DNA from 2 places in the Thalassotalea hakodatensis genome. Region 2 is predicted to be linked to the other one. Evidence: riboswitches for the same ligand, from Rfam matches in the RefSeq annotation. Region 2 holds a riboswitch; the other holds the start of a gene.

Region 1 (4,450 bases), 460 kb from region 2:
ATCGTGTTTAAAATTGGTAATCTAAGGTTACACCAAATACAGCGGGTTCACCGAGTTGATAATATGCTTTTGGCGTATAACCGTCACGTGGATCATTCCCAAAATAAAAGCCACGTGTTTCGTAGGTTTTATCGAATACATTACGCACGCATAGTTTTGCTTGCCAATTTGGCTGTACATAACGAATTGCACCGTGCAATAACGCAACATTCTGTGATTTTTGATCATGGCTATCAGAAAAATAGAAACTGTCTTTGCCATCAACGCTCACATTGACATGCCATTGTTCACTAGGATAATAATTAACGCCGAAGCTAAACTGATAATTTGGCGCATGCGCTTGTTCTCGACCTGTTTCAATGCTGCCATCTTCATATGAAAAGCCTTGATATTCAGTTTCTAGTAAACCCGCACTACCATAAATATTCACGGTATCTAATACATCCCACGAGAACTCTACTTCTACACCGTAGTTTTTGCCGCTGGCTGCATTCGTCCAATAACTGATAAACTCTGAGCTACCGTCATTTCGTTCATCTAAGTGATAGCTGCTGATCTGAATATCATCGCGATCCATGTAAAAGACTGCAGTACGCACAAAAGCTTTGTCATTTAAAAATGACGTTTTATAGCCAAGTTCGTAATTCCATAAAAATTCTGGTTCAAAACTACGCAAATGTTCTGACAAGCTACCATCGCTATTCACACTACCTGCTTTAAAACCACGATTAATGGATGCATAAGTCATAGACCTTGAATCAATTTGATAAGCAAGTACTAACTTACCACCTAACACTGAATCACTTGGAGAAAAAGCAACATTGTCGCTATTATGATATTGGGTTTTACGCTGTTCAAAGCGTAAACCAGAGGTAAGTGACCACTTATCGTTTAATTGACTGTCTAATTGTCCATATACGGCATAGTTATCAGCGTCGAAACTTGAGGTAAAATCACTAGTTAAGTAGGTGTATTCTCGGGTTAATGCTTCTTGATCATTTTTTACGTATAAACCAAACACCCAATCTGAATGGCCGAATAGCTTTGCACTGTCTTTTGATACAAAACGTATTTCGGCGGTGGTGTTTTCTCGTTCACGGAAGTAATAATCCTTAGATACATATGACCCAGGATGAATATCAGCATAGCTCCAATCTTCGTCAAATCCATATGCTAAATCAGAATTTGCATGAGTGACAATCGTTAACATATCCATGTTATCAAAACCACTGTATGTAAACTTACTGCTCACTGCGCGTGTTTTTTGTTGATCAAAACCTGGTTCATCAGACAACGTGGTACGATTATTATCCAATGAAAACGCATCATAGCCATTGTCAAAATCTGCATACAGTACAGTTAAGTCAACTTGTAAGTTATCTGTTGCAGTAATCGCTAACTTACCTCGTAAGGTCAATTCATCACGGTTATTTGTGTCATCAACACCTAAATATTGATTCTCCATGTATCCATCACTGATATTCTTTTCAGCCACAAATCGATAATTAACCGAATCTGAAGCCGGGCCTGATAACATTAAAGATGTACCGTATGTACCATAGTTACCGATACTTGCGCGTACCGCACCTTCAAAATCGTCGCTCGGCGCGTTAGATGTCATATAAATTAGACCTGCAAGCGCGTTTGCACCAAATCTTGTCCCTTGTGGGCCACGGAAAAACTCTACTTGTTCCATATCAAAGGTAGATGAAATACTGGCAATACCTGCTAAATCAATATCATCAACCAACACACCTACTGACTGGTTTATCGGCTCTTTAAATTGACTTCGTTCACCAATACCACGAATTTGATAATAACGTGCTCGTTGAGAGCCACTCGCAAAATTAACGTTCGCTACGGCACCAATAATATCTTCTAGGTTTTGTGCATGACGATTACTGATGTCTTGTGTTGATAAAATAGATAACGAAGCGGGCGTTTTCTGTAAATTTCTCGCTCGGTAGTCCCCATGAACTGTCAACACTTCAACATCTGAAACTTGGTTTTCTGACAATTGATTTTCAATTTTTTGCTCACTAGCAATAGCGCTATGGGCAAAAACTAAGGAGGTAATAGCAAGTGATATTTGTGATAACTTCATTCAACTCTCGACTTAGCCGGATAAGGAAGAAGCAATTGAGATGAAATATACAGCAGAGTGCATAAAGGTCATTCAATTAACCATCCCTACATCGGCATTATCCGCATCAGGTAATAAGGGTAAATTCTCTCAGCAAATGCTCGTAAAAGCATTGCACCCCTTGGCTTGGCGGCGATACTAACAAGTTATAACAAAAAGTACAGTATTAAATAGTCACTTCGACATAGGTAAAGTTATATAACGCTGTAATCAACTGATTTTACTCTACTAAAAAAGGTGGTGTTTTTTTATTATCAGTAGGGAAGTAGAATCGGGCTGGCGGTGGTAACAAAACGCTAAGGTGCACACGATATAATCCTGTGCACCTTATGTGTAACTACATTTGACTACGTAACTTAGAAATATCACGTTGAACATCTGCATTTTTCACGGCGATATTATCTAAAACTAATTTAGCTTTATCGTGATCACCCTTGCGAATTAACACTTCAGCATAAGCTAATTGAGTTTTAACATCAGTGCTGCCAGCATTTACCGCTTGCTTCAAAATGTCTTCGCTTTTCTCATCTTGTAACGCATGTAATATAACGCCATACGTTTCCAAAACGGGTAAGTAATCAGACTTAACGTCATACGCTTTTGAAATATATTGCTTCGCTTTAGCTAGATTATTTTGCGTATAATGGGCCCACGCCAGATTATTTAAGATAATTAAATTATCTGGTGATTCTTGCAAAGCCAATTCATATTGATCGATTTTCTTATCAGCGCTGTTTTCAGTATATAAACTCGCTAATAACATGCGCATTTTCACATTTGGCTCTGTTGCTAAATGTTTTTCAAGCACGGTTTCTGCTTCTTTCTGTTTACCGGTAAATCGTAACGCCCTCGCTAAATAGATTGCATTTTGCGCACTATTTTCTAACGAATAGGCTTCAGAAAAGTGTTCCACCGCCGCTTCATAATCTTTCTCAAGTACTGCTACTTGCCCGGCAATGGCATTAATAAACGGGTGTTCAACACCTTTATCGGCTAGTTTAGTTAAATATTTTTTACTGCCTCGTTCATTTTTGTTACGTGCCTCATAATAAGCAATCAACATTTCTATTCTTGTATTGCCAGGAAACACTTGATAAGCATCTTCTGCCGCTTGTAAGGCAAGATCAAACGATTGCTCTATTTCTAAGACGCCTATATAGCGTAAATGCAAGATAAAGTTCTTTGGAAACTGTTCAATTGCTTTAGAAAACGTAGCTTTCGCAGCAGATAAGTTCTTATTTTGAAGATAACTATCACCTAATATGATCCAATAAGCATCGGGTAAATCATCTCTGTTTTCAATATTCGTTAACGTTTCAATGGCTTTTGGTAAATCATTATTAAGGCGATAATTTTGCGCTAATCCTAACATTAAATTAATGTTGTCTTTTTCTTCTGTTATTAGCCTTTCTAAAAAAGTGATCGATTCAGCAGAGTTGTTTTGCCCTTGTTGCAATAAACTATATCGGTTCAGCCCTCCTAAGTGACTAGGAGACAATACGATTAACTTTTCGTATAACGTTTTTGCTTTAGCAACATCGTCTTTTTCATTTAACCTTGCAAGGTTGTATAACGCGGAAATATTCTCTGGTTCTAACGTTAATACTGTTTCGAAGTCTTCTTTAGCGTCATTAGTAGCGCCTTTTTTAGTATTAATAATACCTTGCAGTAAATGACCTGTTGATTTTTTATCGGTACTTGCGATCCATTCCGTTGCAATTGATTGTGCTTTTTCAACTTGATCAAAACGTAAATATTGTAAAGCTAATGAAAATTCAACATCGGCTAATGATGGATCTATGCTCAAAGCTTGCTCTAAAGAGCTTAACCCTGAAACATCTTGCTGAGATAACAACATTGCCCCTTTCTGTGCTGCCACATTCGCATTTTCAGGATCTAGTTGTTGGGCTTTTTCTAATAAATCTTTAGCGGTATTAAAATCATTAGAATCAACCAGAGCGGCACTTGTTTCTTGTAAAAAAGCGACATCAGCCTCCGTTAAACCTTCCATTAAATTAAAGGTTTCGGCCGCTTCATCGGTATATCCTAACTTCACACGTACAATTGCTAATAATTTTTGTACGGGATGTGTTAACGGCAATGCGTCTTCTACCATTTTTAAGTTGGCATATGACTGTTCAATTTCATTTAATTGATAAGCGCTCACCCCAGCAATCATACGCGCCACTGCAAATTCTAAACTACCTTTGTTCGCCTCTTCAGCATGAAATAAAGCATCACGATAGTTTTGCTTATGATATTCGATTTGAGATTTATATTGATGTGCCAACGATAAACTTTTGAAAC
Region 2 (4,450 bases):
CTCAACCGTACGTTGCTCGTCATTAATCGTTAGCTCAACACAATTATTTACTTGCTTTATTGCGCTTACATTGGATACGGTTAGCCACTCAACAGCTAACGTTTTTATTTCTTCTTCTAGCGCTAATAGTAATTTACGATTTCCAAGCTGCCCTTCTTCCGGTAGAAAAAGTCCCTGATTAAAGTGCCTTGAGAGCTCTGGCTCTAGATTCACCAATCGCTGACGATCCAGCTCTTGCACCGCGTGATTAGCATAGTGCTGTTGTAAAAATCGCTTATATCGTAGTAATTCAGAATGGTCTTGCTCGTGCGCAACCATAATAGAACCTTGTTGCTGAAAGTAAGTATAACTTGCAAGATTTGATAATAAAGTGGGCCAAAGTGCTAACGAAATAAAGCCCATTTCAACAATATTTGCATCACAATGCATTGCCTCACCTAAAGGGGTTAGCATGCCAGCCGCCGCATAAGCGGCGCTGTTTGTCCCGTTGATATCATCTTTATCAATTAAAGTTACTTTATGCCCTTCACGTGCAAGTGAAACCGCAGCTAAACGCCCCATTAAACCCGCACCAACAATGGCAATTTCAGCCATATGTTCCGACTGATGCTTATTTGGCAACATGGTATATTTCGCTGCCTGAATCTTTAAATTCCTGCGACTTTTCTGCCATCCCTCGTTCAGCACTTTCTAAGGCTGAAAGATCAGCAGTAACCGTTTCATCTAGTAATTTTATCGAAATAGATTCACCATTTTCTGCCTCTAATTTAGCAGCATAATCCCTTACATCTTGCGTGATTTTCATCGAGCAAAATTTAGGCCCGCACATAGAACAAAAATGCGCAATTTTTCCTGACTCTTGCGGTAACGTTTCATCATGATATTGGCGTGCACGTTCAGGGTCTAAACCTAAGTTGAACTGATCATGCCAACGAAATTCGAAGCGTGCTTTTGATAATGCATTGTCACGAATTTGTGCCCCTGGATGTCCTTTCGCTAAATCACCAGCATGAGCGGCAATTTTATAGGTGATCAAACCTTCCTTAACATCTTCTTTATTCGGCAGCCCTAAGTGTTCTTTAGGCGTTACATAACACAGCATAGCGCAACCATACCAGCCAATGTTAGCCGCACCTATACCAGATGTAATATGATCATATCCTGGCGCAATATCCGTTGTTAATGGGCCTAACGTATAAAAAGGCGCTTCGTGACAATGTGTAAGCTGCTCTTCCATGTTTTCTTTGATCATATGTAATGGCACATGACCAGGGCCTTCAATCATCACTTGAACATCGTGCTGCCAAGCAATTTTAGTTAACTCACCTAACGTTCTTAACTCACTAAACTGTGCTTCATCATTGGCATCAGCAATAGACCCTGGGCGTAAACCATCACCTAATGAAAAGGCAACATCATATTGTTTGCATATTTGGCAAATATCTTCAAAATGCGTATATAAAAAGCTCTCTTTATGATGAGACAAACACCATTTAGCCATGATTGAACCACCACGAGATACAATACCTGTTACACGTTTTGCCGTCATTGGTACATAGCGCAATAATACGCCAGCATGAATGGTAAAATAATCCACACCTTGTTCTGCTTGTTCAATTAGGGTGTCTCGAAAGACTTCCCAAGTGAGATCTTCTGCTACCCCATTTACTTTCTCTAACGCTTGATAAATAGGCACTGTACCAATAGGGACCGGTGAATTACGAATGATCCATTCTCGTGTTTCATGAATATATCGGCCTGTTGACAGGTCCATTACTGTATCTGCACCCCATTTAGTAGACCAAACCAACTTTTCAACTTCTTCTTCAATGGAAGATGACACCGCTGAATTACCGATATTAGCATTCACTTTAATGAGAAAGTTTCGCCCTATAATCATTGGTTCAGTTTCAGGGTGATTGATATTTGCAGGGATAATTGCACGTCCTTCTGCCACTTCTTTACGGACAAACTCGGCCGTGATCTGCTCAGGTATTTGAGCACCAAATGATCGACCAGCATGTTGGTGCTTTAAAATTTCATCCTTCATTTCAGCACGCTTGGTATTTTCACGTATCGCAATGTACTCCATTTCAGGTGTAATGATGCCTTGGCGTGCATAATGCATTTGCGTGACATTTTTACCTTGCTTTGCCTTACGAATTTTCGGTAGATTTTCAAAGCGAATATGGTCTAAGCCTTCATCCGCTAACCTTGTTTGACTATACCCGGATGATGCTCCCGCGATACATTCGCTATCTTCACGTGCTGCAATCCATTCAGCACGTAATTTTGGTAAGCCAACATGTACATCCACGTTAACCGCTGGATCGGTATAAACACCAGAAGTATCGTATACACGTATAGGTTCGTTAGGCTCGAATAGCGGGTTTTCTTCACTGCCACCAACAAAAGTGTCTGCTACTGATATTTCACGCATCCCTACACGAATATCGTGTAAGTTGCCCTCGACATAAACTTTATTTGAATTTGGATAGCTTTGACCAGAAACATTTTCTAAGAATTGTTCTGCTTGTTGACGACGCTCACGTTTTGTTAATGAACTCATTGTTCTCTCACCTTTTATTTGATTTCGTATTGCGTTAATGAAATTAACAGCAATGCAGATTTATAAGGCGGAGTTGGGGTAGATCAAGAAAATATAAAATCGATATTTCCCTTGTTTCCTTCGCTGAAATTACTCAGATCAGGTTCTACGGATCCCGCTTACGCGATCTCAGCCCAATGGCACTCCGACAAGATTGATAATGTTAGTTTACTTTTTCAAGTAACATTACTCACCTGACTAATTCTAGAGAATGTTACGGTAGCCTGCAAGATTAATTCAGGCTAAGATAGAGAAAAACCAACAAAAATTATACAGTATACATAAAATCAAAAAGAAGACATTATGATGAAAAAAATTGCACTGAGTTTACTCACTTTAACAACAGCTCTTACACTACAATCACCTATCACAATGGCTGATAATTTATTTGGCACTAATGGCGAAACTACACGCCAAGACGTGTTACGCGGTTCAATCACACCTGAGCGTCAGTGGTGGGATTTAAGTCATTATCATTTAGCGATTGAAGTAGATCCTTCTACTCGAACCATCGCAGGTACCAATACTGTAAGTTATCGTGTTATTAGCAAAACTGATCGTCTGCAAATTGAATTACAACCCCCGATGAAGCTGACAAAAGCAACACAAAAAGGCCAAGTATTAAACATCGACCAAGATGGCTACAGTTATTTTATCCACACGTTAAACAACGCTCCTATAGGTAGTGAACAACAAGTAGTCCTACACTTTTCAGGTAAACCGCAAGTGGCAAAACGTGCCCCTTGGGACGGTGGTATCACATGGAAAAAAGATAGCAACGGTATTGATTTTATCGCCTCAAGCAATCAAGGCATTGGCGCAAGTATTTGGTGGCCTAATAAAGACCATGGCTACGATGAGCCTGATCAGGGTATCAAGATGAGTGTTGAAGTACCAGAACACTTAGTTGACGTATCTAATGGTCGTTTGTTAGCAATTGATCATAATAAAGAAAAACAAACCAAAACCTACCACTGGCAAGTTGTTAATCCAATTAATAATTACGGGGTAAATATTAATATCGGTGATTACGTCCACTTCGGTGAAAAGTATCAAGGGGAAAAAGGTGTGCTTGATATGGATTACTGGGTACTGCGTGACAACCTTGAAAAAGCTCAAGAACAATTTAAAGATGCTAAGCGCACCATTGAAGCGCTAGAACACTGGTTTGGACCATATCCTTTTTACGAAGACAGCTATAAATTAGTTGAAGCCCCTTATTTAGGTATGGAACACCAAAGCTCTGTAACCTATGGTAACGGATATCAAAATGGCTACCTTGGCAGAGATCGCAGTTTGACGGGTGCAGGTATGTTATTTGATTTTATTATCGTGCACGAAACGGGTCATGAATGGTTCGCCAATAACATTACCAGTAAAGACATTGCTGATATGTGGATCCACGAAAGCTTTACCAATTACTCTGAAAGTTTATTTTTAGAATACCACTATGGCAAAGAAGCTGCGTTTGGTTATACGCGTGGCCAACGTATTAACATACAAAACCAAAAAGCTATTATTGGTGAATACCACGTGCATAGTGAAGGCTCTAGCGATATGTATGATAAAGGCGGAAATATGCTGCATACCATTCGTCAAATTGTAAATAACGATGATTTATGGCGAGAAACCTTACGTGGTTTAGGAAAACAATTTTATCATCAAACCGTGACAACGCAGCAAATTGAACAATACATGGAAAACAAAACAGGTAAGTCGCTATCAAACATTTTTGATCAATATCTGCGTGACAACCGTGTTCCCACGTTAGAATATTTTTTAAAAGGCGAGCAATTACGCGTACGTTGGAGCAATGTAAAGCCTGGCTTTGATATGCCTGTA

What was found. A riboswitch is a leader RNA that binds a small molecule or an ion and turns the genes downstream of it on or off. The one in region 2 is predicted to bind thiamine pyrophosphate.
Region 1: another riboswitch for thiamine pyrophosphate. It lies ahead of QUE72_RS01090 (TonB-dependent receptor); the one in region 2 lies ahead of thiC (phosphomethylpyrimidine synthase ThiC).

What each region holds. Positions count from the first base shown of each region.
Region 1 covers NZ_AP027365.1:260,738-265,187, reverse strand. The annotation lists gene QUE72_RS01090 (TonB-dependent receptor) at 8-2,104, opposite strand; TPP riboswitch at 2,171-2,275, opposite strand; gene prsT (XrtA/PEP-CTERM system TPR-repeat protein PrsT) at 2,481-4,450, opposite strand, start outside.
Region 2 covers NZ_AP027365.1:4,080,393-4,084,842, forward strand. The annotation lists gene thiO (glycine oxidase ThiO) at 1-624, opposite strand, end outside; gene thiC (phosphomethylpyrimidine synthase ThiC) at 611-2,569, opposite strand; TPP riboswitch at 2,668-2,766, opposite strand; gene QUE72_RS18105 (M1 family metallopeptidase) at 2,912-4,450, shown strand, end outside.